Regions from separate parts of the Paenibacillus antri genome, predicted to be linked through region 2. Evidence: riboswitches for the same ligand, from Rfam matches in the RefSeq annotation. Region 2 holds a riboswitch; each other region holds the start of a gene.
What was found. Region 2 has a riboswitch for cyclic di-AMP ahead of FE782_RS22295 (CAP domain-containing protein). Riboswitches for the same ligand answer to the same signal wherever they lie in the genome.
Positions count from the first base shown of each region.

Region 1: linked by a shared signal. The riboswitch ahead of FE782_RS10165 (KamA family radical SAM protein) and the one ahead of FE782_RS22295 (CAP domain-containing protein) in region 2 are both predicted to bind cyclic di-AMP.
Region 3: linked by a shared signal. The riboswitch ahead of FE782_RS23640 (C40 family peptidase) and the one ahead of FE782_RS22295 (CAP domain-containing protein) in region 2 are both predicted to bind cyclic di-AMP.
Region 4: linked by a shared signal. The riboswitch ahead of FE782_RS15115 (potassium channel family protein) and the one ahead of FE782_RS22295 (CAP domain-containing protein) in region 2 are both predicted to bind cyclic di-AMP.

Region 1 covers NZ_VCIW01000005.1:121,755-129,399, forward strand. Annotated here, with positions in the region: partial or broken gene FE782_RS10130 (monothiol bacilliredoxin BrxC family protein) at 1-102, shown strand, start outside; gene FE782_RS10135 (response regulator transcription factor) at 568-1,263, shown strand; gene FE782_RS10140 (sensor histidine kinase) at 1,275-2,807, shown strand; gene FE782_RS10145 (hypothetical protein) at 2,857-3,096, shown strand; gene FE782_RS33090 (C40 family peptidase) at 3,245-4,213, opposite strand; gene FE782_RS10155 (Dabb family protein) at 4,328-4,648, shown strand; gene FE782_RS10160 (4a-hydroxytetrahydrobiopterin dehydratase) at 4,645-4,941, shown strand; cyclic di-AMP (ydaO/yuaA leader) riboswitch at 4,986-5,139, shown strand; gene FE782_RS10165 (KamA family radical SAM protein) at 5,312-6,487, shown strand; gene FE782_RS10170 (spore gernimation protein GerQ) at 6,616-6,867, shown strand; gene FE782_RS10175 (spore coat protein) at 6,884-7,270, shown strand; gene FE782_RS10180 (zinc-dependent alcohol dehydrogenase) at 7,267-7,645, shown strand, end outside.
Region 2 covers NZ_VCIW01000017.1:96,630-104,274, forward strand. Annotated here, with positions in the region: gene FE782_RS22280 (ABC transporter ATP-binding protein) at 1-1,224, shown strand, start outside; gene FE782_RS22285 (phosphotransferase enzyme family protein) at 1,580-2,560, opposite strand; gene FE782_RS22290 (hypothetical protein) at 2,634-2,822, opposite strand; cyclic di-AMP (ydaO/yuaA leader) riboswitch at 3,040-3,171, shown strand; gene FE782_RS22295 (CAP domain-containing protein) at 3,177-3,800, shown strand; gene FE782_RS22300 (ABC transporter permease) at 3,883-4,650, opposite strand; gene FE782_RS22305 (ABC transporter ATP-binding protein) at 4,651-5,412, opposite strand; gene FE782_RS22310 (pentapeptide repeat-containing protein) at 5,428-6,099, opposite strand; gene FE782_RS22315 (TetR/AcrR family transcriptional regulator) at 6,213-6,878, opposite strand; gene FE782_RS22325 (phosphotransferase family protein) at 7,313-7,645, opposite strand, start outside.
Region 3 covers NZ_VCIW01000019.1:32,296-39,940, forward strand. Annotated here, with positions in the region: gene FE782_RS23630 (M1 family metallopeptidase) at 1-1,774, shown strand, start outside; gene FE782_RS23635 (hypothetical protein) at 1,811-2,623, shown strand; cyclic di-AMP (ydaO/yuaA leader) riboswitch at 3,078-3,223, shown strand; gene FE782_RS23640 (C40 family peptidase) at 3,226-3,873, shown strand; gene FE782_RS23645 (HD-GYP domain-containing protein) at 4,175-5,290, shown strand; gene FE782_RS23650 (Crp/Fnr family transcriptional regulator) at 5,330-6,016, shown strand; gene FE782_RS23655 (exodeoxyribonuclease III) at 6,128-6,892, shown strand; gene FE782_RS23660 (SRPBCC family protein) at 6,965-7,417, opposite strand; gene FE782_RS23665 (MerR family transcriptional regulator) at 7,414-7,645, opposite strand, start outside.
Region 4 covers NZ_VCIW01000009.1:112,776-120,420, reverse strand. Annotated here, with positions in the region: partial or broken gene FE782_RS32905 (hypothetical protein) at 1-134, shown strand, start outside; gene FE782_RS32900 (excalibur calcium-binding domain-containing protein) at 129-338, shown strand; gene FE782_RS15120 (TrkH family potassium uptake protein) at 335-1,678, opposite strand; gene FE782_RS15115 (potassium channel family protein) at 1,689-2,351, opposite strand; cyclic di-AMP (ydaO/yuaA leader) riboswitch at 2,479-2,668, opposite strand; gene FE782_RS15110 (CBO0543 family protein) at 2,884-3,378, shown strand; tRNA gene FE782_RS15105 (tRNA-Gly) at 3,547-3,620, opposite strand; gene FE782_RS15100 (aldo/keto reductase) at 3,737-4,672, shown strand; gene FE782_RS15095 (copper resistance CopC/CopD family protein) at 4,898-6,793, opposite strand; gene FE782_RS15090 (DUF2203 domain-containing protein) at 6,703-7,116, opposite strand; gene FE782_RS15085 (PhzF family phenazine biosynthesis protein) at 7,220-7,645, shown strand, end outside.

The sequences.
Region 1 (7,645 bases), on a different contig from region 2:
CGCGAATCCCCGCAAATGATTTGCATTAAAAATAAATCAAAATACTGGACTGCCTCCCACTGTTCGGTCACGAAAGCGCATATGACCGCAGTTCTGGACTAACGGCGTAGCAACAGAAAATGACTATGCCAAGGCAACCCGCGGCAATATCGAGAACTGAGTAAAGCAAACGTACACCTATGAGGCTGATCAGCCCATGGTTAGCAATTTCATCAGCTACGCAATAGGCTTTGAACTGGCCTCTTTCCTTGCTGCGACCACCGCATGTTCCTCGCACCAACAACGACCGCGAACGTTTTTTTCAGAAGAACAAAACACGTCATCGGCGAAAGACAGAATAGAGAAGGCTGGAACGACGAATATAACATTCGTTCCGGTGAGTTTGTCGTGTTCGTCGATGACGCCTTCCTTCAGCAGGACGTCCTTAACTGCCTTCGAGCTTCAATTACAAAGGTTTTGTATGTTAATAGGTTAGTTGTAGTTTTTTTCGACCGACGGACAGAAAACATCGCCTCCTTACGAACGTTGTAAGGACCCGCATTCCGCGGAAAGAAGGAGGCGCTGTTGATGAAAGTGTTGGTAGCCGACGACGATCCGAACGTATGCGAAATTATCCGCATCTATTTCGAGCAACAAAACATCGAGCTGCTGGAAGCATACGACGGCGCGGCGGCGCTCGAGCTCGTCGAGAAGGAAACGCCGGACCTCGTCATTCTCGACGTCATGATGCCGAAGATGGACGGCTACGAGGCTTGCCGAGAAATCTTGAAGCGGCGGGACGTGCCGATCATTATGCTCACCGCCAAAGGGGACGAGTTCGACCGCGTGCTCGGTCTCGAGTTAGGCGCGGACGATTATATGACGAAGCCGTTCAGCCCGCGGGAGCTCGTCGCCCGCATGAAGGCGATCTTCCGCCGCGTGCAGCCGCGGCAAGCGGCGAACGGGGAAGAGGCGGGGAAATCGGCCGCATACGAATTCGAAGGGCTGTCCGTCCATCCGGACCGCCGGGAAGTGCTGTCGGGCGGAGAGCGCGTGTCGCTGCGGCCGAAGGAGTTCGATCTGTTGGCGCATCTGGCGAAGTCGCCCGGCACCGTGTTTACGAGAGAACAGCTGTTAGAGCTCGTCTGGGGATACGATTTTATCGGCGACATCCGTACCGTCGACGTGCACGTCAAGAACGTACGCAAGAAGTTGAATCAGCCCGACCGAGAGTATATTCATACCGTGTGGGGCGTCGGCTATAAATTCGAGGCGCCGCGATGAGGAAGCTCGGCATGAATAAGACGATCTTCCGCCGTCTGCTCCTCGGCAATCTGGCGATCGTGCTGCTCGGCCTCGGCGCGGTCGGCATCGCCATCTCTATGATGGTGAAGGGATACTTATACGACGTAACGCAGCAGGAGCTGCTTCGCAAGGCGAAGAAGGTCAATCTATCGATTCAAGAATTTCAAACCGCTGACGAAAATATGTTGGCGCTGCTGACGTTCCTCGACCAGACGTTCGATACCCGCATCTGGATCTTCAACGACCGCGGCGAAATTATCGCCACGTCGACGCAGGACGAAGTGTCCGTAGGGAAGTCCGTGTCGGGAACGATCGCGGAACGCGTCATGCAAGGGAACGCGGTGAGCGACGAGCTCCACTTCGAAGGATTGACGGAACCGATGCTCTCGGTCGCCGTTCCGTGGGGGAAGGAAGACGCGTTATACGGCGGCATCGTGCTCCATGCGCCCGTCAACGGCGTCACGCATGCGATCGTGCAGGTGAGAGAGACGATCCTCTGGGTCACCTTGTTCGGCATGTTAATTTCGATCGCGATCGTGTTGTATTTGTCTCGGTCGATCTCGAGGCCGCTGCAGCATATCGCGAGGACCGCGGCGGAAATCGGCATGGGACAGTACGACCGGAGGCTCGAGGCGGACGGCGCGGACGAAATCGACGACCTGGCGTCCTCGATCAATTCGCTGGCCGCGAAGTTGGAACGCATGGACGAGGAGCGTCGCAAGTCGGATCGAATGCGCGACGACTTCCTCGCGAATTTGTCGCATGAGCTGCGCACGCCGTTGACCGCGATGCAAGGCTTCTTGGAAGCGCTGCAAGACGGACTCATTCCGGAAGAAGGCCGAGAGAAATATTACGACGTGATGTACCAAGAGACGCACCATATGACGCGGCTCGTCGACGACCTGCTCGATCTGATGAAGCTGGAACGGGAAGAAGTGGCTATCGATCGGCATCCGCTCGACGTCGCGCCGCTGCTGCGGAAGGTGGCGTTCAAGTTCGAGCCCGACGCGAGGGAGCGCGAGCTGGATCTGCGGGTAGAGGCGGACGACGCGCTGCCGAAGGCGTACGCGGACGGCGACCGCTTGGAGCAGATCGTGGCGAATCTCGTTCGCAACGCGGTCAAGTTTACGGATCGCGGCTACATCCTGCTGAAGGCGTACGCGGAGGAGGACAAGGTCGTCCTCGAGGTGACCGATACGGGCGTCGGCATCTCCGAAGCGGATCAAGCCCGGATCTGGGAACGATTCTTTAAAGCGGATCGCGGGCGTTCCCGGAAAAATAAAGGGGCGGGTCTCGGCCTCGCCATCGTGAAGGAGCTCGTAGAGCGGCACGAAGGAACGATCGAGGTGGACAGTCGATTGGAGCAAGGCTCGACGTTCCGGGTCAGAATTCCCGCGTACCGGGATCCTTCGGAAGTCGTCGTCGCGAAGATCGGCGAATCCTCCGTTCATCGAACGAACATATTTCTTCATAAAAAGTTCCCGAACCGAAAATCGAACGATCATACGTTTCCGGTACAGTAAAGGAGTACCAAAGAACACCGAAAACAATGATCGAAGGGAGAGGTTCGGAATGAAAAAGAAAACGTGGTTGACGGCGCTTGCGATCGCCGTTATGTCGATGGGGTTATTGATCGGGTGCAGCGGCGAGGGCGGCGAGCCGGCGATGGACGCGCCGGCGGGAGACCAGCCGATGGAGCCGGGCATGACCGCGCCGGAAGCGACGGAGACGCCGGAAGCGACCGACGCGCCCGAGGCGTCCGAGGAGACGACGGCGCCGGAAGCGGAGACGTTGCCGGAAGCGGCAGAATAACGCGAACGACACATACGTATCCCCATGAACCGAAAGAAGAAGCTCCAGGGCGCCGCCGCGCCGCTGGAGCTTCTTCTTTGTAGACGACCGACCCTCGTGAACAGCGAAAACCGCCAGGCTATGAGAAGCCTGGCGGTCGTTCTTTCGATTACAATACGTTCCGCGCCGTTACGTAATGATCGGACCAATAGTTCGAGTTGATGTCCGATATGCCGACCCCGTCGAAGATCGGAGACGCATGGATGAAGTCGCCGCCGCCGATGTACAGGCCGACGTGGTTAATGCTGCCGTTGTCGTTCGTGTCGAAGAAGACGAGATCGCCCGGCTTCAAATTCGATTTCTTGACGTATGTACCTTCCTTCGCTTGCTGGCGGCTCGTCCGCGGCAGCTCGATGTCGTGCTTGCGGAAGATCAGCTGCATGTAAGAAGAACAATCGGCGTATTTGTTGTTCGTATTCCAGGGCTCCGCACCCCATTTGTAATCGAAGTCGCCTTTGTAGGACTTCGCGGTCTTCACGATCGCGCTCTGGCTCGCGGACGACGTAGAACTGCCCGTGCCGGCGCCGCCTTCGTAATCCGTATACTTTTCGTTAGAGGATATGTATCCGACCGTGCCGCCCTTCGTCTGCACCTTCAGCCAATAGTCTCCCGATTCGGCAAGAACGCGGATGTCTTCGCCGCGATTCAGCATGCGGATGATTTTGCTCGACGTGCTCGGTTGGGTTCGCATGTTGACCCCGGACGACACTTCCGTGCTGTAACGGTCATAGTCCGTATATTTTTCGTTGTCCGATATGTATCCGGTCGTGCCGCTCTTCGTTTGGATCTTTAACCAATTGCCGGACGCTTCCCCGAGAACATGGATGTCTTCGCCGCGATTCAGCATGCGAATCACCTTGCCAGACAAACTAGGCTGGGTCCTCATGTTCACGCCGTACTGAACTTCCGTCTCGTAACTCGTTGCCGCCGAAGCGGATGTTGCCAATATTGCGGATCCTACTACCGATGCGAGGAATATCATGGTTTTTCGCATCCTGATCACCTCCATAACCAGAATACCCCACGCTTGTCCGGCTCGGGGAGGGGCCAAATGTTGGGATTCGAGCAGAATGCGCATAAATTCGGCGCATTTCGTTATGCCTCCGGTCGTCCGAACGGCAGCAAACGTCGTTGACGCGCCGACGGATATGGTAAACTAGGAGGAACGAAGAAGAGGAAAGGATGACGGCACATGTACGAGCATATCGTCGTATTCAAATTTCGGACCGAGCTGCCCGCGGCGCAGGAGGAGAGCCTGCTGACGCAGCTGCGGTCGTTCCAGGGACGCATTCCCGGCATCGTCTCGATGAGCGCGGGACGGAACGTTACGCACGAAACCGAGAACATCCATGGGTTTACGATCGGGCTGCGCATCACGTTCGAGGATCATGCCGCCTTGATGGCTTACGGACCGCATCCGGCGCATCAAGCGTTCGTCGCCTCGTTGGACGGCCTCGTCGATCAAGTCGTCGTCGTGGACTACGAGATCGGGAAAGAGACGAGCCGCGCATGAAGCTGACGCCGGAGGAGATCGAATCGCGGCTGGCGCCTCTGGCCGGGTGGCGTCGGGAGGATGAGAAGTGGATCGTCAAGAAATACCGCTTCTCGTCGTATCTTGACGGGATCGCCTTCGTCGCCCGGGTCGCCGCGGAAGCGGAAAGGCTCGATCATCATCCGTTCATCGCGATCGAATACAAGCTGATTACGCTCCGGTTGACGTCTTGGCATGCCGGCGGACTGACCGCGCTCGACTTCGAGGCGGCCGAAGCTTTCGATCGAGCGGCTTGGGCGCCCCCGGGGGCGTAATCGTTTTCGGAAAATGGGTTGACAGCGTCATCTTCGTTCGATACAGTAAAATTACGCTTAATTCCCAGTCGACATCCGTTCGACGGGAAGCGGGGGAACCAATGTACGTGGGGCGAATCGTTCCGAAGTTTGGACCGTAGGGAACCATCTAATCCCGAGCCCGGCAGCTAACCTCGTCAGCAGGAGATGGGTCGATTTCTATTGCCTACTTAGCTTATACATGCCGAGACCCGATTCCGTTCGGGCATTCGTGCGTCCATACGACCCCGTTCGTACCTCCGCTGGCGAGACATGTCTTTATCATGTCGTCGGCGGAGTTTTTTTTGCGTATCCGCCGGCGGCCGCTACTTCGAATCGAGGAGGAATGCGCATGGCTCAGCCGAAATACATCACCGACATCGACAAGCTCGAAGCGATCCCGGAAGAAGAAAGAAGTCGATTGAAGCGGATCACGGAGAAGTTCGTGTTTCGCGTGAACGACTATTACTTAAAGCTGATCGACTGGAACGATCCCGAGGACCCGATTCGAAAGCTCGTCATTCCGAACGAGGGAGAGCTGCTCGAATACGGGCGTTGGGACGCTTCCGACGAGGATACGAATTACGTGGTACCCGGCTGCCAGCATAAGTACCGGTCCACGGCGCTCTTGATCGTATCCGAGGTGTGCGGCGCGTATTGCCGGTACTGCTTCCGCAAACGGCTGTTTCGTGCGGACGTGAAGGAAGCGATGTCCGACGTCGAGCCGGGACTCGCGTATATCGCGGCTCATCCCGAAATCAACAACGTACTGCTGACCGGCGGCGACAGTCTCATTCTTGCGACACCGAAGCTGAAATCGATCTTGGAGCGGCTTCGCGCCATTCCGCACGTCAAGATCATTCGCCTCGGCTCGAAGCTGCCCGTCTTCAATCCGATGCGCATCTACGAGGATCCGGAGCTGCTCGAGACGATACGCGCCCACTCCACGCCCGAACGCCGCATCTACGTCATGGCGCATATCAATCACCCTCGCGAGATTACGCCCGAGGCGAAGCTCGGGTTCGAAGCGCTGCATCAAGCGGGCGCGATCGTCGTCAACCAAACGCCCGTGCTGCGGGGGATCAACGACGATCCGGCGGTGCTCGGGGAGCTGCTCGACAAGTTGAGTTGGGCGGGCGTGACGCCGTATTATTTCTTCGTCAATCGCCCCGTCGCCGGCAATTCGGACTTCGTCCTGCCGCTCGAGCGGGTGTACCGGATCGTCGAAGAGGCGAAGGCGCGCACGTCGGGGCTCGGCAAGCGGGTTCGTCTTTCGATGAGCCATACGTCCGGGAAGATCGAAATTCTCGCGATCGAAGGCGGGAAGGCGTACCTGAAATACCATCAATCGCGCGACGGCGCCTACGGAAAGTTTCTAACGCTCGATTGCCCGAGCGACGCGGCTTGGTTCGACGATCTGCCCGGCAACGAACGGTATTGGAAGCGGCCGGCCAAGCGCACGGACGCGGTCGTCTCGGTCAACGAGCTGCCGGATGTGCCTCGTCGGGCGGCGAAAATCGCAAAATAATCGCAAACGGCTCGCTCCTCGGTAGTTCGAGGAGGCGAGCCTTTTTTCTTCACCGAAGGAGAATAGCCGCGCGCCGTTAGGTAAAAATACCGATCATACCGAAGATTCCCAACCGAGGTGAACGTTAGATGAATCATGCCACGTTGGCGGCGCACGAGTCGCTCGATCTCCATGAGACGCTGAATCTCAAGACGCTTTGTTTGGCGAAGTCGAAATTAATGCAAGGGCTTGTCTTCGACCAAGAGCTGCGAGCTTTGATGCAAAAGGACGTCGAACAAAGCCTGAAGGCGCTCGCCGACCTGCAGGCGCTATACGAGAAGGCGCCGTTCCGGACTCCCGTACCGGATATCCGGCCGACTCCGATCCTAGACGGAAGGTGAAAGGTGACTTCACTCCATGAATCAAGATTATCTTGATCCGATCAACGCCCTCGGCATGCCGGAGCTGGCGGATATGACGTTCGCCATGGATTTCCTCGTCCGAGCGAAGGACGGCGTCCGCAATAGCGCCGCCGCTTTGACGGAAGCCGCTTCCCCGGAAGCGCGCGCGCTGCTGCGGAATCAGCTTCGCGAAGCGCTCGCGCTGCATCAAGAAATTACGGAATTGATGGTTCGCAAAAGATGGTTCCATCCGTACGAGCTCGGCGAGCAATACAAGCTGGATCAGCTGTCGGCGAAAAATACGTCGATGATCGGCGGCATGAAGCTGTTCCGGGACGACGCGACGAGAAAAGGGATGTTCGACCGCCTGCCGGACGAAGGTCTGAGAGGAGATCAAGCATGAAAGCCGTTACGTATCAGGGCGTCAAAAATATCGCGGTGAAAGAAGTCCCCGATCCGAACATCGTAAAGCCAGACGACATGATTATTCGAGTGACGAGCAGCGCGATCTGCGGCTCGGACTTGCATCTGCTCCATGCGATGATTCCGAACCTGCCGGAGGATTACGTTATCGGGCACGAGCCGATGGGCGTCGTCGAGGAAGTCGGTCCCGGCGTGACGAAGCTGAAGAAGGGCGACCGAGTCGTCATCCCGTTCAACGTCTCCTGCGGTGAATGCTTCTATTGTAAAAATCAGTTGGAGAGCCAATGCGATAACTCGAACGAATACGGAGAGATGGGCGGTTTCTTCGGATACTCGCATACGACGGGCGGTTATG
Region 2 (7,645 bases):
CTTATTTTCGCGTATCGCAACAGCATCAAGGTGAAAAACGCGCTGAAAGAGAACAGGGAACGCATAGCGGACGTGAACTCGCAGGTCGAAGACAGCCTATCCGGGATCAGAGTCGTGCAGTCGTTTGCCAACGAAGCTATTGAAATGGAGAAGTTCAGAAGCAGCAACCGTCGTTTCTTGGAAAGCAGGAAAAGAGGGTATTTCGCTGAGGCGGTGTTTTACAATGGATTGCTTTCGTTTATTTCTTTTATCAATATTGCGGTTGTGATCGCAGGCGCCGTTCTGATCAGTTATCATCTCCTGCAGCTAACTCAGCTGATTACCTTCCTCTTATACTTGAATACCCTGATTGATCCGATCAAAAGATTAGTGAATTTCACTCAAAATTTGCAAAACGGAGTCGCGGGCTTCGAACGGTTCGTCGAGATCATGGATGTTAAGCCGGACATTGCAAGCGCCGAAGACGCCGTCGCGTTAACGGATGTGAAGGGCAAGGTGGAGTTCATCAACGTGGGTTTCCAATATGCCGGCGACTCGAACCATGTATTCAGGAATATTAACATCACTGCGCATCCCGGGGAATATATTGCGCTCGTAGGTTCTTCCGGAGTCGGAAAAACGACTCTATGCAGCCTAATTCCGCGATTTTACGAAACGACAGAAGGAACGATTCGAATCGACGGCACCGATATAAAGTCGATCCGGCTTACGTCTCTGCGAGACCATATCGGGGTCGTGCAGCAAGATGTTTATTTGTTTTCGGGTACCGTGAAAGAGAACATTTTATACGGGAGGCCAGAGGCTACCGACGAGGAAGTGATCCAAGCCGCCAAGAACGCCGACGCCCACGATTTTATCATGGGTTTGCCGGACGGCTACCATTCCCACATCGGACAACGCGGCGTTAAGCTTTCAGGCGGTCAGAAACAGCGCATCAGCATCGCGCGCGTGTTCTTGAAAAACCCTTCCATCCTCATATTCGACGAAGCTACTTCCGCCCTGGACAACGAAAGCGAGCGGGTGGTGCAGGAAAGCCTCGACAAGCTGGCGAGGAACCGCACGACCTTCGTCATTGCGCACCGGCTGTCCACCGTCCGAAATGCGGAAAGAATCATCGTGCTTTCGGAGCAAGGGATTGCGGAGGAAGGAACGCACGAAACGTTGCTAAAAAATAACGGGATGTATGCCAAGCTCCATTACATGCAGTTCCAACCGGTTGGATAAACATATCTACAAAACAGGTAAAATGACCATCCGAAAATCGGATGGTCATTTTTGGTCCAACCCTGCCTAAACAAGCGAATATTGCAAAACGATGCGATTCCGCACGATCCATGCCGCTGCCCGCGCTCTCCATGCAAGCCCCCAAAGCGGCCCGTGACAGTCTGGAGTAATTCGTTGCTCAATTGCTTCCTCGGCTGTCTCGCGTACAACTACCTCTAAGATCAGATCGTACAGTTCATGCCTCTGTTTCGGATCTAAACCGTACGCATCCACAAGAAGCCGAAGTTGCCGGGCTCGGACGTCAAGCGGAGGCAAACCTACCCTTTCGGCAACATCGTCCGAAATTGCTTGTAGCTCAAAAACTGTGAAAGATCCTTTCGTCGTTGAGGAAGGGCACGCACCGTTGAGCGCAAAACTGCGGCATCCTTTCCCGAATCCATGGATGGACAGCTTCGTTTTCCATCACGAAAGCGTAATATCCTAACACTGCGGAAAGCATGAAACCTTCGATTACCGAGTATATTCCCTCTTGCGGCGGCTCTTGGCCGTAGTACCCATTGACGACTTGCTCTCTAGTTTCTCTCGGGGCATTTAAAGCCGTCATCGCTACATCAAACAGACGATAACCGAAGCCGAATAAGCTGTAATCGATAAATACGGACCTCCCTAGCGGCGTAACCAGCAAGTTACCCATGTTTAAATCCGCGTGGATTATCCCCTGCTTCAACATTTCAGGACGTCCGGCCTTCAACCGATCAACGATGAGTTCGAGCGTTTGCTCCACCACACCGTAAGTCTCATCCGAGAACAATTCAAGTTCGACGCCGCGCCGAATTTGCTTGAGCATCTTTTGGGTTCTACGAATACCGTAATCTGGCCGATCCTGAAGGACGACTTCGTTATAGTTACTAAAGAACTCATGTAGGCTCGCTACCTGAGCGCCCAAGTTGTATGCTGCATCAGGAGTCGATAAGTCCTCCTTCGTCATATTGCGGCCTTCGATCCAGCGGAGCAACGAGCAGCATAGACTCCGCCCGTCGAATTCGATCTCGGTTACGAGTTGTCCGGATAGACTCTCTACGGGTGTTTGTACAGCCAGGTTCGTCCTGCGAGCAATCGCCTCCAAAAGCCGTAACTCGGACTCAACTCCTTGTTTTGTATGCTGTATGCCGGCCAAATTAACGGTTATCGGATCGTGCACGCGAAGAAGATACGCATCGCCGTTCGACCTATCGATCACTTTATAAGTCCGGTTTTCGTTATGCCTGAGCATCGTTGTTTCTGGACGGGCGATGCCATACTGGAGCAGAAGCCCTGCGATCTTATCGTCCGTCATGCACCCCGATTCGTGGGATTCAAGAAACATATGTTCTTCTCAGCCCTCCTTTCTAAATTCGTCTGAATTCCGGTTATTGGTTTTTCTCAAGTGTTTTTACAAGATCCTCCAAAATGTTGTTGAACATATTGAATTCATCTTCGTAATTGGGACCATAATTTGTTGATTTTATTGCATTAGAAATCTGGCACGAGCCTAATAAAATGGCAATGCCTAGAAAGATAATTGCACCTGTTAGTGTAAATTTAGGTTTATCGTGCATCTTCTCCCCCCTAATATCCTTTATATACTGACAAATCTGGAAAAAGTAGCGTTTAGATATTACAAGCCTCTTATGCGCCCATCCACGATCGGATCACTCCTCGCCTAAGAACTTTGGATATTTTTGTGCAATGCCCCTCCTATTCTCCTATGCTAAAATAATTCGCATCTCAGAAAGGCATCTAAAAGTCATGTCTCTTTGCATCTTTTTCTGAGAAATTTCATGAAAGCCGAAGCTTCTTAAGAAGCGCGGGGGATCCATTCTATGGGGTGAAGCCACATCGTGGCAGGGTGATTGCTCTTTGACCCGAACCCGTCAGCTAACCTCGCAGGCTGTTTAAAGGAGAAGATTTCAGTGAGAGGTTCAAAGAAGATCGTTTTAGCCGGAGTTCTTGCCCTAAGTACTTTCGCTTCCGCCGGTTCGGCTTCTGCCGCCTCGTATACGGTAAAGGGCAGCGATACGATGTGGAAAATCGCCGCTCGTTATGGAGTCACCCTCAACACCCTAATTTCCGCGAATCCTCAGGTGGCCAATCCGAATAACATTCGGACAGGTATGGTGATTAATATTCCTGCCGCTCAACAAAGCACAGGGACCCAATCGACTGCATCGACCTTCTCGCAGCAAATCGTTACGTTGGTGAACCAAGAACGCGAGAAAGCTGGCCTGAAGCCGCTATTGAGCAATAATAGCTTATCCGTAATGGCATTAGATAAAGCGAAGGAAATGTACAACAGTAACTATTTCAGCCACACGTCCCCGACTTACGGGTCTCCGTTCCAGATGATGAATGCGTATGGCATCCGCTATACGTACGCCGGCGAGAACATTGCCAAGGGACAGAGAACCCCGCAGGAAGTCATGAATGCTTGGATGAACAGCACGGGGCATCGGCGGAACATCCTATCCCCAAACTTTACCCACATCGGCGTAGGCTACTACAACGGAGTATGGGTGCAAGAGTTTATCGCGAATTAAGAAACATTACTTCAACCAAACAACAGGAGCAGCTGCCGCGGCGATCTGCTCCCAGTATTATTGCGCTATCGTCTCCGTATTCCTACCCCCGCTTTTTATACGCCCTCATGGCAAAGAGATAAGCTACGAGCGTGATTCCGACGCACCATGCAAGGGCGACCCATATATCATTGCCCACCGGTTGACCCGACAGCAGCGCACGAATCGCGTCCACGATCGAGGTCACCGGCTGGTTTTCGGCAAAGACGCGTACGACTTTCGGCATCGTATCGGTCGGCACGAACGCCGAGCTGATAAACGGAAGGAAGATCAGCGGATAGGAAAATGCGCTTGCGCCTTCCACCGATTTAGCGGTCAACCCGGCAATCGCCGCGACCCAAGTCAATGCCAGCGTAAACAGCACAAGGATACCTGCTACGGCAAGCCATGGCAGCACACCCGCCGACGAGCGGAAGCCCATCAAGAGCGCTACGAGAATGATGACGACCAGAGAAATGACGTTGGATACCACCGATGTCAGCACATGTCCCCACAGCACGGCGGAACGCGCAATCGGCATCGTGTGGAACCGCTCGATGATGCCCCGTTGCTTATCCAGAAACAGGCGGTACGACGTATAGGCAATACCGCTTGCAATCGCAATCAGCAGGATCCCGGGCAGAAGGTAGTTCACATAGTTATCCGTACCGGTCTGGATCGCACCGCCGAACACATAGACGAACAGCAGCATCATCGCAATCGGTGTGATGCAGACCGTGACGATGGTGTCCATGCTGCGGAAAATATGGCGCATGGAACGTCCGAGCATTACGCCCATATCACTGAAAAAATGTTTCTTTGTCGCTTCCATTTACATGGCCTCCTTCTTGCCGACGATGGCGAGGAAGATTTCCTCTAACGACGGCTGCTTTTCCACATACTCCACCTTTGCGGAAGGGAACAGCTTTTTCAGCTCCGAAAGCGTGCCGCTTGCGATAATTCTGCCCTCGTGCAAAATGGCGATTCGATCGGCGAGCTGTTCGGCCTCCTCCAAATACTGCGTGGTTAGAAAGATCGTCGTTCCGCCGTCGGCAAGCTCCTTGACGATCTTCCAAACCTCGATGCGCGCCTCGGGGTCAAGCCCGGTCGTCGGCTCGTCGAGGAAGATGATCTGCGGTTTTCCCACAAGGCTCAAGGCGATGTCGAGCCTGCGCCGCATACCGCCCGAATAAGTAGATGCCTTACGGTCCGCGGCATCCGTCAAGCCGAAGCGTGCAAGCATATCGTCCGCAACCTGACGCGGATTTGCAAGATGCCGCAGCTTGGCGATCAAAATCAGATTCTCCCGCCCGGTTAAAATCTCGTCGACCGCGGCGAATTGACCGGTCAAACTGATCGACTGCCGCACATGGTCCGGCTTTGATACAACATCGAATCCGTTGACGACGGCGGTTCCGCTGTCCGGTTTGAGCAGCGTGGTGAGGATTTTGACGGTCGTCGTCTTACCCGCCCCGTTGGAGCCGAGCAGGGCGAAAATACTGCCCTTTTCCACCTCGAAATCTACGCCCTTTAGGACATGAAGCTGCTTGTAGGTTTTTTGCAGCCCTTTTACTTGAATGGCCTTGGATTGCATATTCTTTCCCCTCCCTTATATAACTGTAACTTTGGACAAATCGGCTTCCATGCCCTTGAGCAGCGCATAGGTCAGTTTATCCATCGTTGCGCCGTCAAAGCAGATGGTTTTGATCATACGATAGTACTTCTTAGACAACGTAAAACCCGGGTGGAAAGAAACGTTTTTGAATGTAGCGCCCTTGAACGAAACTTCGGTTAACGCCGCTTTCTCAAACTTGACGCCGATAAACGTCTGTCCGTCGAAACGCTGCCCGCTCAGATCGGAGTTCGTGAAGTCGACCCCGTCAAATAAACAACCTTCGAAAATCGTCTTTCTAAGATCGGTTTTCGTTAACGTTACGTCGGTCAGCGTTACTCCTGCGAATTGGGTTCCGTTAAGATTCGCGCCGCTGAAGTCGGTGCGCACGAGGATCGACTTGTGGAAGCTTGCATTCGACAGGTCAAGGGCGGATAGGCTGCAGTCCGTCAGATTCGCGCCGTCAAACTCGGCATCGCGTACGTCGCTGCCCTGAAACGAACTGCCGGTCAAATCCGCGCCGGAAAAGTCGGAGCCTCGCAGCGCGCTGCTTGTAAACTGCCCTTTATGAGCCGTAACGCCGGCAAAGTCGCTCTCGGCCAAGTTACTTGCGCTAAAGTTCGGTACTGCTTGCCGCTCCGGCGAGCGGGAGGTCATTTTCTGATTCATTACATTCACTTCTCCTTTTAATAGGTTTTCTAACAAGCGCTTTGAACCCGGATCACTTGTACATACCAACCGATGGTATGTATTGGTTTAAAAATAAGCTGCCTCGCGGCAGTTTAGGTTTCTTTGCTGACTTCTCTAGCTGACAAACGCAACAGTTCCTCGTAGCGTTGAAACATTTGCTCATCGAACAGGTCTAACCCTAGGCCTTTCAATATTTCATCGAACAGCCTTATCTTGCGCAACATCGTCTCGGGCGATGCCGGTATGACCGCCGGGTTTAGCCAAACGTTGGTGAGAATCATCAACACTTCGCTTAGCTCCCTTGGATGATCGGTTCGGATCGAGCCGTCTCGCATCCCTTGTTCGATGATGGGCTGGATATACACGGGTACGGCTTTTTCGATGATGTTCTCGATCTGTGCCGCCAGCAGCTTCGGATTGCGTAAGAGGTTCGGCGCCGCCGATGCCAGTTCGTTCTGGGCGGGATTGTCGAGAGAGACGCGGGAAATCTTGCGGAGCTTCTCCCGGCCGGTCAGCCCATTGTCGTCCCTGACGGGGGACAGCACTTCGTCAATACCTTTGAACATATGGTCGGTGACGGCCTGCCAGATCTCTTCCTTCGACTTGAAGTGATGGTAAATCGCCCCTTTTGTCAGCCCGCCCAGCTCATTAATGATATCCTGAACGGAGGTCTGCTCGTATCCTTTTTCTATGAACAGGTTAAGAGCTACGGTTAGGATCTGGTTGATGGTTTCTTCCGGATATTTATTTCTTGCCATTTGTTCGCCTCCTTTCATACATTCGGTTGGTATGTAACAAATATATCCGATCGACTTTACGATGTCAATCCCTCCCAAAAAAATATTTTTTATTGGGGGGCTTTGTACAACTAACGTACCCGTTAACATGACGATCGCTTACTATCTACTGACCCGGCAGGAAGATTCCAAGGACTTAGGCTCGGATTACTTTGAGAAGCGACACCAAGACGCCATCGTGAGACAGACGGTTCGAAAGCTCGAAAACCTTGGTTTTACCGTAACACTAGCCACATCTGAAGCGTTCTGACCCTTCCCCTCCCATACAAAGAAGACGCAGCTTTTTAAAAACCATTCAAGCTGCGCCTAGTTTGTTATTGTCTTTTTTAGGGGTACGTTATGCGTTATTATCAGGGTAGTTCTACGCATTGTTTAAGAGTAAGATCCTCTAAAGCTTAATCGTCAAGGCAATGGTGCATCTCCTCAAGCTCTTTGGATAGTAAGGTCGTGGTTTCATGTTGTTGTTCTTCGGTTTGCTGATCGTAGACAAGTTGTTCAATAAACTCCCAAATGTCTTCCAACTTCCGTCTGCCCTTATAAAACTTGAGTGCATTGCGCTGAATGGAAAAAATTTCATGTTTATATATATTTACAAATTCACTGTAGTTTGAACGGTTCACCAAGAACATGAAATCCGCTTCGATTGGGGACAGCCGAAGCCCCTCCCAATCGATCAGGTACAGACGTCCACACGAATCAATAAGATTCCAGTTATGCAGATCCGTATG
Region 3 (7,645 bases), on a different contig from region 2:
ATATCACATCGGCGTCGCGCTGGACGCGGACAACCATGCGCTCCACGGCACGCAGACCGTGACCTGGCGCAACCCTGGCAAGGAGAAGGTGCAAGAGCTGTACTTCCACTTATACCCGAACGCGTTCGAATCCGACAAGACGACCTTCATGCGGGAGTCGGGGGGCAAGCTGCGCGAGGATAAGCGGACGGCCAACAGCTATGGCGGCATGACGATCTCCTCGATCGAGACGACCGAGGGGCTCGATCTGACCCATCGTCTCGCGTTCGAGCAGCCCGACGACGGCAACAAGGCGGACAAGACGCTGGCGAAGCTCCGCCTGCCGAAGGCGGTTCCCCCGAACGGAACGGTGACGCTGAAGATGTCGTTCACCGTGCGGCTGCCCGAAGTTTTCGCCCGCATGGGGTACAAGGACGACTTCGTGATGGCCGGGCAATGGTTTCCGAAGATCGCGGTTTACGAGCCCGCCGGGACGCGCGGCCGCACGGCCGAGGGGTGGAACGCTCACCAATATCACGGCAACTCCGAGTATTACGCGGACTTCGGCATCTATAACGTGAAGATCAAGGTTCCGACCGATTACGTCGTCGCGGCCACCGGCTTTCCGCCGAAGCCCGCCGTCGTCGATAAGAAGTCGGGCACGAAGACGTACCACTTCTATGCGGACGACGTGCACGACTTCGCCTGGTCGGCGTCGCCCCACTTCGTCTACGCGGAGGAGCCGTATTCGGCGCCGAACGTGCCCGGCGTCAAGATCAAGCTGTATCTCGATCCGACGCATCTGGAGCTGAAGGAGCGGTATCTCTACGCGGCCAAGAAGTCGCTGCAGCACTTCAGCGAATGGTACGGCCCTTATCCGTACAGCACGCTTTCGATCGTCGTGCCCCCGGAAGGCGCGGGCGGCGCGGGCGGCATGGAGTACCCCACGCTCGTCACCGCCTGGGCGGCCGATTCGGCGGACGTCGGGTACGAGCTCGAACGCGTCGTCGTGCACGAGATCGGCCATCAGTATTGGTACGGCATGGTCGCCAGCAACGAATTCGAAGAGGCGTGGTTGGACGAAGGCTTCACCTCGTACGCCGAGGATAAGCTCATGGAAGCCGAATACGGCTTGACGCCGAGCACGACGCTGGAAGCGAGCTACATGACGAACCCGGCCTCGCTCACCCGCTTCGCCTGGAACTTCGACAGCCACGATCATTACGCGGACAACGTGTACATTCGGGGGAAGCTCGTGCTGCTGGCGATGGAAAAGGAGATCGGCGAAGCGAAGATGAAACGCGTGCTTCGCGCCTACTTCGACCGGTGGAAGTTCCGGCACCCGTCGACGGGCGACTTCCAGAAGACGGCGGAAGACGTAACGAAACGAAGCTGGGCTCCGTTCTTCGATCAGTTCGTGTACGGCGACCAGATGGCCGATTACGCGGTGGAGCGCATCGAACGCGCGAAATCGGACGCCGGGACGTACGCCTACCGCGTCACCGTATCGAGCCGCGGCGGCAAGGACGGTCCGGTATCCGTCCGGTTCCTCTACGAGGACGGTCAGACGATTCGAGAGGAATGGCCGGGGAAGGAAGACAGCGTCGTCTTCGCGCTGCCGCCGCACGCCGCGAAGCTGAAGCACGTCGTCGTCGACCCGGAGCACGGCGTCGTTCTCGAGCATAAGCGCATTAACAATTTCATGAAGACCGACGTGGACGATAAGCTGGAGACCCGCTGGACGATGGGCGTCGCGAAGCTGCTCGAAGCGCTGTTCGGCACGGTGGTCTGGTAACGAACGAGCCGAAATTACGGAGAGGAGGCGCGCTTCATGTGGTCGTACGCGAAATCGGGATGGGCCGCCGCCCGTCGCAGTTGGTTTCTATTGTTCCTCATTTTCTTCTATCAGTATGGATGGGGCTTCGCGCTCTATAAATATGTGAAGTCGATCGTCGTTCCGCTGCTTCATCGCTACCCCGGCGGCGAATTGGCGCAATCCGCGGATCGCCTGTTCTGGCTGGAGGCCGAATTCCAGCTGACGAAGACAGGCTTGATCGCCCCTTACGCGTGGACGATTCTCGTCCTGCTGCTCGTCCGCATGCTGATCACCCCGCTGCTGAACGCCGGGATTTACAACGCGCTGGCGAACGGCGGAGACGGCCATCGGAAAGCGTTCGTCCGCGGGGCGAAGACGTACGCGAAGCCGTTCCTGCTGTTGTACGGATTGCAGACGCTGTTGACGTTCGCGCCGCTCGTCTGGGCGATTCCGCGCGCGCTTGCGGCGGCGTCGACCGCGTACGATTGGCCGTCCGTCGCGGCCGCGGCCGCGCCGTATGCGATCGGCTGGCTCGTCTACCAAGGCATTCTGGATCTCGCCTTCATGTATATCGGCTTCGGCATCGTGGAGGGTCGCGGCGGCTGGGCCGGACTCGGGCTGTTCGCCCGCCGGGGGTTGCCGATCGCGGCCCTCGCGCTCGCGACGTTCGCGGTCGGCCTCGCCGTCAGCTTGGCCGCGAGCGCGCTGTCGCTCTGGTGGGCCGGCTTCCTCGCGGTCGTCGTCCACCAGTCGTACCCGATCGTGCGCGCCTTGCTGAAGCTATGGGGCATCAACGCCCAGTATCACCTCTGGTCGGCGCATCGGTAAGCTTCATATATAAAGGGGGACATCTGGCGCCATGCGCGCTCGATGTCCCCCTCGTCGTTATCGAGCTTGCAGCCTTCCATCGCTTCCTCGCACGTCTACCCGAACAATGCCGCGTAAAGAGACATCGTTCGCTCCGGATGTCTCGTTTCGATCTCGAAATGCGTCGGTTCCGACAATTCGACTCCTCCTTCGAACTTTGGCTGTTTCTAGCGCCTCATGCCAGTTTGCAGCGTCAGCCCCCCGTCCCCGACCCATGCCTTCATCCGTTCGACGATCCGTCGTACCGCTCGTTCGTGCCCCAGACGCATCGCGTTCATGTTCCCGCCTCTCCTAACCTAGCAGGATCGACCGCCTCTTTTTTCGACCGTTGGTCACTATCATTTTATCGCCTGAATATTTTACTAGAATAGGAGGATTCCGACGAAAACTGTCGAATATAACGGAGGTCGAAAAAAATCGATTATTGCCTAATGTCCGCGTCGCATTCGACCCGGGCTACGGGGGAACCAGTCTTGGGTGAATTGATCTCGCAACTAGGGATCATAGGGAACCTTCAACCGAACCCTTAAGCTAACCTCGTCGGCATCGGAAGGGGTATACAATTGAAGAAGGCAGCATCTCTGGTGTTGGCATTGTCCATCGGGTTCGGCGCGTTCGCCGGCAGCGCGGCCGCGGCTACGGAACTCGAGACGGCCGTCGATCGATTGGTCGGCGTCGACTACAAGTACGGAGGTACGACGACGAAGGGCTTCGACTGCTCCGGGTTTACCGGCTACGTCTTCGAGAAGCTCGGCATCGATCTGCCTCGTCGGTCCGCGGATCAAGCGACCGTCGGCGCGAAAGTCGGCAAGGACGAGCTTCGTCCGGGCGACTTGGTATTCTTCAACACGGACGGCAAGGGCATCTCGCACGTCGGCATCTATATGGGAGACGGCAACTTCGCCCATTCCTCCAGCTCCCGCGGCGTGTCGATCGGCAAGATGAACGACAGCTATTATTCCAAGCGCTACGTCACTGCGCGTCGCGTCCTCGACGAGACGCAATATGTCGCCCTCGCGACGGAAGCCGCTCCGGCGGCGCCGGTCGTCGCGGAAGCGCCTCCAGCTCCGGCACCAGCCCCGGCTCCCGAAGCGGCCGCCGTGACGGAAGATGTCGCGCTTTCGACGGAAGCGGCGGAACTCGCGGCGGAGCATGCCGGCGAGAACGTCGCGGTCGAGGACGTCGTCGAAGCGTTGCGACAGCTCATGTAACACCGAATCCCCGACGCGCTCCATGCGCATCGGGGATTTTTCTTTTCCGTTACCCAAGACCAAAGACATCTATTGCCCGCTTGAAGGCGACTCCAATTCCGCCCCGCCGAACCTCCGTCGCGCGCGATAGAGTCGTTAATCCTGGATGAAGCCGGTTCCTATTTCCCATTTTCATGCAGGAATGTGACGGATTTGTTGTGTTTTGTTACCCAACTCACAGAATCCCTCGGCCTCCTGTGACATAATACATAGGCGGCGGATGCCGACCGATTCAAGCGGTTTACCGAGGTGTGAGAAAGACATGAGATTAGTAACGATCGAATCCTGCGCTCCGGGCATGAAGCTCGGCAAAGCCGTTCTGACGGAGCATGGGCAAGTACTGCTCGGGTACGGGTACGAGCTGACCCAACCCGTTATTCTGCGTCTGCGAAATATGGGCATTCATCAACTATATATCGACGATCCGCGGACGGACGACATCATCGTCGAAGAGACGATCCGGGAAGAGACGCGGCGTCTGGTGCACGGTTCTCTCCAACAATGCATGGACTACGTCCGGGCGGGCGGTCCCGCCGGCGGCGGACGCGTCGTGACGTTCTCTCGGCTCGTCTCGGACAGCGTCAAGCATATCGTAGACGACATCGTCGCGAACCGTAACATGCCGATCGTCCACATTCGGGCGACGGCCGCGACGGGCGACAAGCTCGAGCACCATTTCGTCAATAACGCCTTGAACGTCTCCGTCTTCGCGACGAAGCTCGCCATGGCCGAAGGCGCCGCCGCGGACGAGCTGCGCACCGTATGCGCGGCCGCGCTGTTCCACGATATCGGCAAGCTGCTCGTCCCGCAGGAGCTGCTGTCGAAGCGTACGAGACTGAGCGACGAGGACCTGCGGACGCTCCGCCGCCATGCGGAGCTTGGCTACAGGCTGCTCAAGGACGATGGCAGCGTCTCGCTCGTCGCCGCGCAATGCGCGCTGCAGCATCACGAGCGGGTGGACGGCCTCGGCTACCCCTTCGGGCTGCGGGGCAATGCCATTCACCCGTATGCCAAGCTCATCGGCATGATCGACGCCTACGATGCGCTCGTCAGTCACCGCAGCTACCGGAACGCCATGCTGCCGCACGAAGCGATGGATTATCTTTACGCGAACGTCGAAAGCGCGTATGATCGTGGTAAGGTAGAGCAATTTAGAAACAAGGTAGCGATCTTCCCTCCAGGTACGACGGTCACGTTGAACACCGGCGAGAAGGGGGTCGTCTCCCGCCTCGACTCGTCGTGCTTGCAGCGGCCGACGATCCGCGTATTGACGAACCCTAACGGAGAAGAATTGAAAATCCCCTACGAACTCCAGCTCGCGAAGCATCTCAACATCATGATTCGATCCGTGGGCGACATCCGATCCTACGCCGGATAACAGGTCCTAAACCTCGCTGCAGAAAGGCCAGGGTTCGTCATGAGCGCCCTTATCGGGCTATTGCGCAACGTCCCTTTGTTTCAGGATTTGACGGAGGAAGAGCTGCGGACGATCTCTCCCTTGTTCCAAGAGAACAAGTGGAATCGCGGGAAGCTGCTCTTCATGGAGGGCGACCCGGGCGACGAGCTGTTCGTCGTGAAGTCCGGCGTCGTCAAGATTTATCGCTTCGACGACGAGAAGGAAATCATTCTGGCGCTGTTCGGTCCCGGAGACTTCTTCGGCGAAATGGCGGTCATTCAACCGGCTCTCAACCGCTCCGCCACCGCGGAAACGTTAGAGTCTTGTTCGATTTATACGATGAAGCGATCCGTCTTCTACGAGTTCATGGAGAAGCATCCGCGCATCTGCATTAAGCTGCTCGAGGTGACGGTGCAGCGCCTCCGGAACGCGAACGATCAAATTTACAACCTGACGTTTCTCGACGTCCGGTCGCGCATCATCCGCACGATTCTCCGTCTCGCGGAGGAGCGCGGCGTCAAGCTCGGCGACGGCCTGCTGGTCGACATTCGCATGACGCACCAGCAGCTGGCGAGCTTCGCGGGCACGGCGCGGGAATCGGCCACGAAGGTGCTGCAGGAGCTGTCCGAGGAAGGGATGATCATCGTCGAGAAGAAGCGGATTTTCCTCCCGGACCATGAGAAGCTGAAGGAACTGGCCGGATTGTGAATCGCGCGAGGTCGGAGGACCGATAGCCGCAGCGTTAGCCGGAGGGCGAGCCGCTGCGGCTATTTATCGTATATACTAGGATAGATCACTTAGGAGAGGCGCGAGATTCGGATGAAGTTGGTTTCTTGGAACGTGAACGGCCTGAGAGCTTGCATGAATAAAGGGTTTATTGACTTCTTTCGACGGTCGGAGGCGGACGTCTTCTGCGTGCAGGAGACGAAGCTGCAGGAAGGCCAACTCGACTTGGCGCCGTTCGAAGGGTATGAATCGTATTGGAACTATGCGGAGAAGAAGGGCTACTCCGGGACCGCGGTATTTACGAGGGTGAAGCCGCTCTCGGTTCGATACGGCCTCGAGGAGAACGCCGAACCGGAGGGTCGGGTCATTACGCTGGAGTTCGAGGACTTCTATCTAGTGAACGTGTACACGCCGAACGCTCGCCGCGACTTGTCGCGGCTCGACTTCCGCATGGAATGGGAGGATCGGTTCCTCGCATACCTGCTCGAGCTCGACGCCAAGAAGCCCGTCGTCGTCTGCGGCGATCTGAACGTCGCGCACGAGGAGATCGACATCAAGAACGCGAAGGCGAACCGGGGCAACTCCGGCTTTACGGACGAAGAGCGCGAGAAGATGACTCGGCTGCTGAACGCCGGCTTCGTCGATTCGTTCCGCAGCCTGTATCCCGATCGAGGGGACGTCTATTCGTGGTGGTCGTACATGCCGAAGGTGCGCGAACGGAACGTCGGTTGGCGCATCGATTATTTCTTGATTTCCGAGCGGCTGAAGCCGCGTCTCGTCGACGCCTCGATCGAGTGCGAGGTCATGGGCAGCGACCATTGCCCGGTCGCGTTGGAGCTGGCCGACGAGCGCGGATAAGCGCGTCGGTCGACAGACAGGCTCGGGCGGGGTACGTGCGGGAGCCGCCCCTCCCTCCCCCGGCGCCCGAGACTACTTCCCGGTTGCTTCCCGCTCCACCTTCTCCAGAAAGTCGGCGACGACCTTCCGGTTGTTGCTCTCCCCGCCGAGCTTCATCATCGCCCGTCCGACGAAGTTGACGCCCCGATTCGAGCCTTCGTACGCGAACCTCGTACGATCTTCGCTTATTCGACTCAGACGGAACATGAATTCGACCTCGAACGCCTTGGCGAGAACGAAGGCGAGACGCATCCGCTTTTCCTCCGGCGCGTCCTTATAATCCAATACGGACACTTCGTACGTCTCCGATCTCTTGCCTTCCCGGTACGTTTGCAGGAATGTGGAGCCGACGACCCCTTCCTTCCGCTCTTTCCACCGATTTTCCGCGATGTTCGGCATGATCCGATGCATGTTTTCGACGGCGAACAACGCCCATACCGTCTCGATGCCCGCATCGATGACGATCTCTTCCTTCCATTGAATCATGAGTCGTTCTCCCTTCCCGATGCCAGAAATTCGTCGATGTCTTTCATTTTCGCTTGGAGGCCGTCGATTTGCGACTGGATGCGAGCTCGCTTCTGCAGCAGCAAGCTCTCCAGGTTGGCGAACGACTCGTCGTTCATGACGGACACCATCTCTTGGATCGTGAACCCGAGACTACGCAGCTTGACGAGAAGAACGGCGAGGACGTACGAGCCGTTGTCGTAATACCGG
Region 4 (7,645 bases), on a different contig from region 2:
TGGCCATGTGCGCGGAAGGCGGCGAGGGCGCGAACGTCGCCTACATCGACTCGAGCGACAACCGCGGCGCCGGCGCGTGGGTCGGCCATCGACTGCAAGATTACCCCGACGGCACGCGCGTCCGATTCGTGGTGGCGAAGCCCGCGCTGACGTTCGGCGATTATACGGCGGAGCGAGAGGCGCTTCGATCGGAGGAGGCGGAACCCTCGTCGTCGTCAGTTTCCTACGCGAATTGCGCCGCGGTGCGAGCCGCCGGGAAAGCGCCGCTCTACGAGGGAGACCCAGGGTACAGCGCGAAGCTGGACCGCGACCGGGACGGGATCGCGTGCGAGACTTAACCGATCAATACCTTCTCTTCCGGATACCCGATCGTCGATTCTCTTCTCCGCTTGGCTAAAGCATAAGCAAGCGTCAGCGGTCCTAGCCGACCTACGAACATCGTTACGCTCAGGAGCAGCTTTCCCGCCGGCGATAAGTCGAACGTAATCCCGAGGGAGAGACCGACGGTGCTGAACGCGGAGGTCGTCTCGAACAAGATGGCGATAAAATCCTGATTCCGCTCCGTAATGGTGAGCAGGAAGGCTACCAACATCACAACCCCGAGCGAGATGATAATGACGGACAAGGCCCGCAATACGATCTCATACGCGATGTTACGGTTAAAAATCCGAACCTGCTCCCTGCCCCGGATACTGCTGAACACCGCAAGCAATAAGACCACGAACGTATTGGTTTTGATGCCGCCGCCGGTCGAACCCGAGGAAGCTCCGATGAACATGAGGAAAATGATAAAAAATTGAGTCGCCGTCATTAATTCGGAGGTAAACATCGTGTTAAATCCCGCCGTTCTCGGCGTAACGCTTTGGAAATAAGCGGCCCAGACTCGCTCCGACCAAGTGAAGGTTTCATAAGCCGTGGGGTTCAACAGTTCGAGCAGAAACACGACGACAAACCCGCCGATCAGAAGACACCCGCTTGAAAGCAGTACGATTTTCGAATGTAAAGACAATGCGTCCCATTTCCGCTTCCGGAACAGATCGAGCAGCACCGTGAACCCGATGCCCCCGATCATAAACAAAAAAGTGATGACGACGTTCACGACCGGGTCTCCGACGAATCGATTCAACCCGTCGGGCCAGAGGGAGAACCCCGCGTTGTTAAACGCCGATACGGAATGAAAGACGGCGTAGTACGCCGCTATCCCTACCCCCATATCCGGCGCCCAACGAAGGGTGAGGATGACGCTTCCCGCCAATTCGACGATTAGAGCGATAAAGAAAATGCTAAGCGATAAACGAACGAGTCCTTGGATCGAGTTGGAATTCGTCGACGTCTGAATGAGCGTCCGTTCCTTCAGCCCGAGCCGCTTGCCCAGCAGCACGGCGATAATGACGCCGAAGGTCATAAATCCGAGACCGCCGAGCTGGACCAAAACGAGCAGTACGATTTCACCGAACATCGTAAGCTGCTGACCCGGATCGAACACCGCGAGACCCGTCACGCAAACCGCGGAGGTCGCCATAAAAAAAGAATCGAGCAGCCCGAGGGATTCGCCCGACGTCGAGGATATCGGCAGCGACAACAGCATCGTCCCAAGCAAAATAATGGCGGCGAAACCGAAGACCATCCATTGCTGCGGACTGATCTCGATGGAACGCTTCACATTAGATCTCAGCACGAGTTCACCTCTATTCCGCGATCCCTTTTTCGAAACGAGTGATATCTTGGTTGGATCCGATCATGACGAGAACGTCTCCTTCTTGAATCTTGTCGTCCGCAAGAGGAGACACGATCATGGAGTTGTCCTTTCTCTTAATGGCCACCACGTTACAACCGTATTTCGCCCGGATATTGATCGCTTTGAGCGATTTATCGTACATCGCTTTCGGCGCCAACACCTCGACGAGACTGAAATCCGGAGATAATTCCAAATAATCGACCGTGTTATTCGACGTGATTTGATGGGCCACCCGGATGCCCGTGTCCCGCTCCGGCTGAATGATATGATCCGCGCCGATCCGCTCGAGCACGCGTCGATGGTATTCGCTCGTCGCCTTGGCCGTGACTTTCTTGATCCCCATATCCTTCAAGATGAGCGAAGTAAGAATGCTCGCTTGGAGATCGTCTCCGATCGCCACGATCGCGTGGTCCATATTCGAAACGCCCAGCTCCTTTAGAACCTTTTCGTCCGTCGAATCGGCTTGAAAAACATGAGTTATGATGCTCGAAAAGTCCTGTACTTTTCGAATATCCCGGTCGATCGCCATCACTTCGTACCCTAGAGAAATCAACGTTCTCGCGACGGTCCCTCCGAAGCGCCCAAGGCCAATGACGATAAACTGTTTTTTCATCCTCTGGTCCCCTCCGTTTCCCCTACTATTTACCTTACAGCGCTTAACTAAACCGCCGAATCCGTGAAAATGACAACAAAAAACCACGGAGGCTTGCGCCCCCGTGGTCTAAGCAGATCACAAGATCACATCCTCTTCTCCACGCTTACGAGGTTAGCTGTCGGATTCGGGCGGTAAGAGTCGCCCTACGCGGATGGTTCGAAGCAGCGTTCGATTGCTCCGATCCGCGATTCACCCCTTGCAAACCGGTTCGGCATGAAGCGCGGCTTGCGGCGGGTCCCCCGTTTTCCATATCGGAAACTCAGCGATCTATTGGTATTCGCTTTCCATGGAATGAATCATACGCCTCGGAAACGGGTAAGTAAAGTTCGAGTTCGCGCCGTAATCCGGGATAAATCGAGGAAAACGGGCAATGCGCCGGGATAACCGTCCGAATGTGCAGAGCAGCTCCTCCATGATCGGCGCGCCTTTCTGTATTTATCGATAGCGAAAAGGACAATAATAATGGAAAAATGAGATAGGTGGCAGCCGGATGCATGTCATTGTCGCCGTTTGGGTGACTTTCGCTTCGATGCTTTGGGGAAATTGGGCGAATTGGAGAAAGTACCTTCCCACGATTTTGTATATGCCGTTATGTAATCTCTTGTATTTTTACTTAACGAGCGACCATCGCCTCTGGAAGTTGGTCCCTGATGTTCTATTGTCGCAAAAAGGGGTAGACCTTCTTTATTTATTTATCGTCTATCCGCCTACGGTCGTTCTCTTTTTATCCAATTATCCGAATGAACGACAACGCCAGATCGTTCATTTGCTTAAATGGGTATTCCTCTATGCCGGCGTCGAATGGATAGGACATCAAACCGGAAGAATCGTTTACGATAACGGTTGGAACTTCGGGTGGTCCGTTTTCTTTTTGCTTTTTATGTTCCCTATGTTATACCTTCACCACAAGAAACCGATCCTCGCATACGGTTTAAGCGTACTTTGGGTGGTGTTTTATGTCATTGTATTTCAAGTTCCGTTATAATCCCGATTACGAGTTGAATATTCACTAACCCGGCTTACAAGCAGAATCTGTGCTTTGGACCATTTCGGCTCAAAGATTTCTCGTCCCGGCGCTTTCTTCGCGTGCCGGGCTTTTTCCGTACAAAAAAAGAAGCCTTGTATATATCAAGGCTTCTGAACATTTCATGTATGGAGCGGGTGATGGGAATCGAACCCACGCTACCAGCTTGGGAAGCTGGAGTTCTACCATTGAACTACACCCGCAGTGAAAGTAATTATAGTATGTTTCGAAGCGGATTTCAAGGGGGTACGGCGCATTAGTGGACGAACGCCAACATCTGGTAAACTGGAGGCAGAACCGATTAAAGGAGGAGTTTCGCATGAAATACCGGAGATTGGGACGAACGGATCTGAAGGTGTCGGTCATCGGCGTCGGGACGTGGCAGTTCGGGGGCGAATGGGGCCTTACGTATACGCAAGCGGAGGCGGACGCCGTGCTCCGCCGCTCCAAGGAGCAAGGGATCAACCTGATCGATACGGCGGAGTGCTACGGCGATCATCTGTCGGAGCGGCTCATCGGCGGCTTCTTGAAGAACGACCGGCGCGAGGATTGGGTGCTGGCGACGAAGTTCGGCCACCACTTCAACGGCTTGTTCGAGCGCGATCAGCTCTGGTCGGCGGCGGACGTGAGGAAGCAGCTGGAGGATTCGCTGCGCGCCTTGCAGACGGATTACATAGACTTATATCAATTCCACTCGGGCTCGGACGAGGCGTTCGACAACGACGACTTGTGGACGATGCTCGATAAAGAGGTGCAGGCGGGCAAGATCCGCCATCTCGGCGTCTCGATCGGCAGCAACGACAACTTGCATCAGACGGCGGCGGCGACAAAGGTCGGAGCCTCGGCGATCCAGGTCGTCTACAACCGGCTCGACCGGGCGCCGGAAAGCCGCGTCTTCCCGTCCTGCGCGGAGCAGGATCTGGGCGTGCTTGCGCGCGTGCCGCTCGCAAGCGGGTACTTGAGCGGCAAGTACAAGCCGGACGCGGCCTTCGTCGCGACCGACGTGCGCAGCCGCCACGACGCCGAGCAGCGCCGGGCGAAGCTCGAAGAGGTCGAGCGCATCGCGGCGAACGAGGTACCCGCCGGCATGGACATGGCGCAGTGGGCGCTCGCTTGGTGTCTCCGCCACGACGCGGTCACCTGCGTCATTCCGGGCTGCAAGACGCCGGAGCAAGTCGACGCGAACGCCGCCGCGGCGCGGTACGCGAGCGACAAGCATCCGCAGGCGTGGCGGGACGCCGTCGGTACGGTGTAGAGGGCTGCCTTGGACGGGATTTCCTCTCGTCTATCCGTTCGGCGGGGCCAATCGCGACCGCCGAACGGGAAAACCTCCGTCTTATTCCGAATAAATTCGCTTTTCGGACGCCGAACGGCCGCTTATAACGGAGCTTTTCCGGTCCATGGGCCGAATCCGAAGCGCCACTCGAAAATAAACGGGAGGTTTTCCCTTCCGATATTGAAAAAAAGAAGCTGATCGCCCTTACGGGTCGATCAGCTTCTTCGCGTAGTCGATCGTCTCGCCGTTGCTGCGCTGAATGCGCACGCGCAGCTCGGCCGAAGCCGGATCGGCGACGTCGAGCTTGCCGACGAACGTATAATCCTCGAAGCCGGAGAAGCTCTCCCACTCCTCCTTCGGCAGCTCCTTCGCCGTCAGCGAAGCCATACGGTCCGGCTCGCCCGGGACGACGGCGACGACGGTGACGGCGGGCTCCGCTTCGTCCTCGGGCACCCATACCTTCAGCGAGAGCGCGTTCGTCCCTTCGCGCAGATCGGCGATGTCCGCGGTCAGATGCGCCTCCGTCCCCATGACGTGCCAGTGGAATACCACGCGCTCGACGATCGGGCTCTGGTGCGTCATGATGCCGGTAACGACGACGATGCCGAGCAGCAAAGCGACGTCGGCGCGAAGCCACGCGCGGAACGCGTCGGGGCGGCCGTCCGCTTCGAGCAGCCGCTTCCGCAGCAGCGCCGCCACCGGCAGCACCGCGACGGCGAGCGCCGCCTTACCGATCAGAAGCCATCCCCACGTCGTCCGCACGATGTCCGCCAGCGACTCCGTATACAGGAGGGCGGCGACGACGCCCGTGGCGACGAGCACGGCGTAGGACGCGAGCGCCGCGGTCGAGAACGACGGCGCGAACGCCCGGAAGCCGTCCGGGAACTTCCGCAGCAGCAGGACGAGCGCGAGCAGCCCGCCGATCCAGATCGCCGCGGCGACGAGGTGCGCGGCGTCCATCAGCCGCGCCAAGGCGATCGGCTCGAACGCGCTCGCGTGGCCGCGCAGCGTCTTCGCCGCGATCATGAGGAGCGGCCACAAGCCGTCCACCGCGCGACTGCGGAACAAGAGCGGGAAGCCCGCCAGCGACAGCAGGCCGGTGAACAGCCACGATTGGCCGGTTCCGGTCGAGCGCAGCGTGTCCAGGAAGGACGCCGATGCATTGCCGCCGGACAGCTCCGCCCATTGCACGGCGACGTGAACGACGAACAACGCGAGATGCAGCGCCTGCAATCGCATCCCGATACGCCGCCAGTACGCGAGCCGGTCCGCTCCGACCTGCGGCCGCAGCGCGCTCCACAGCGCCCACCCGAGCAATGGCAGCAGCGAGGCGTAATACGCGACGCGGCTGGCGTTCAGGAGGGCCGCGAACGCGGTGCCCGCGCCGGCGGAAGACGAGACCTTCGTCTCGCCGTGCGAATCGTGCCCCGCATGCTCGTCCGCCTCGTCCGGCGCCGTCCCCGGCTCGTCCGCCTCGTCCGGCGCCGTCCCCGGCTCGGCCGCAGGCTCCTCCGCGCCGCCGTCCGGCGCAGGCGGTTCGACCGGCGCCTCAGGCTCCTGCGCCTCGGGCGCCGGCGTCGGTTCCTGCACGGGCTCGGGCGCCGCGACCTCGAACGCGAACCCGCCCTCGATCGGATGCCCGTCCGCCGAGATGACCCGGAACGCAACGTCGTACGTTCCGTTCGAGAGCGGCGGCAGCGCCGCCATCAGCGACTTCCCGCTGCCGTCCAGCGCCGGAGGCTCCAGCGGAACCCCCGCCCCTTCCGGCCCGGTCAGCGTGACCGAATGCAGCGCAGCCGTCGACTCCAGCTTGCCGCTGAACGTCAGATGCAGCATCTCCGGCGGCGTCTCCAGCGTTTCGCCGTCCGCCGGCGCGGAGCCGGACAACGACGTGTGCGCGTAAGCCGTTCCCCCGCCTCCGCCCAACGCGAAGGCGACTACGATCCATATAAGCGCCGCGAACCAGATCCGGCGAAACCAGCCTTCGCCTCGACCGCCGCCGATTCCGTCTATTCCAAGCCTTCGGGAATCGGACGTCGCCCGCGAAAGCCGTCGTCCCGTCCGTGATAAAATTCGATGCGTTCCTCTCCTTGTTTCCAACAAAGCAATACCTCTTCTCCATTGATCCTAGCGGGGAAGTCGACCAGACCGTGATCCACGTCCTTCAGCTCGGCGCCCTTGAGCCGAATGCTGTCGGACAACGTCTTCGCCTCCATCTGCAAAAACTCCATGCTCGCTTCCATCTGAAACAAGTCGTCTTCCGGCGGCTCCTTCGAAGCCTGCTCATGGGTAATGCGCATCTCGCGCAGCTTCAATGCGATCTCCACGAACTCGCGCTTCGTCTTCTGTAAGCGTACGATGTCTTCGCGAATAAAGGGGAGAAGCTCGTTCGCTTCACGCGGAGTGAAAAACCGTCTGTTCATCGTTTCCACGCTCCTTTGTTCCATTGTACACGATGACTAGGTTATAATGCGATCACACGCTGCCAATCCTATCCAACTCCATCGGGAAAAAGGGGTCTTCGCCATGCCGTTCACCGTACCGTATTATATCGTCGACGTATTCGCCGAATCGAAATACGCCGGAAACCAACTCGCCGTCTTCCTCGACGCGGACGATCTGACTTCCGAAGAGATGCAGCGCATCGCGAAGGAAGTCAACTTCTCCGAGACGACCTTCGTCGCGAACGCCCCCGAGGCCGACGGCTCGTACCACGTCCGCATCTTCACGCCCGAGTCGGAGCTGCCGTTCGCCGGACATCCGACCCTTGGGACGGCGTACGTCCTGCAGCGCATTCGCAGTCGCGAGCCGATCGACGCGCTGACGCTGCGGCTCGGCGTCGGCCCGATCGACGTCGCGCTCGAGTACGACGACGGCGCCTCCGAAGCGCCGAGCCGGCTCTGGATGCGCCAGCTTCGGCCGACGTTCGGCGCGGAAGTCCCCCATACGCGA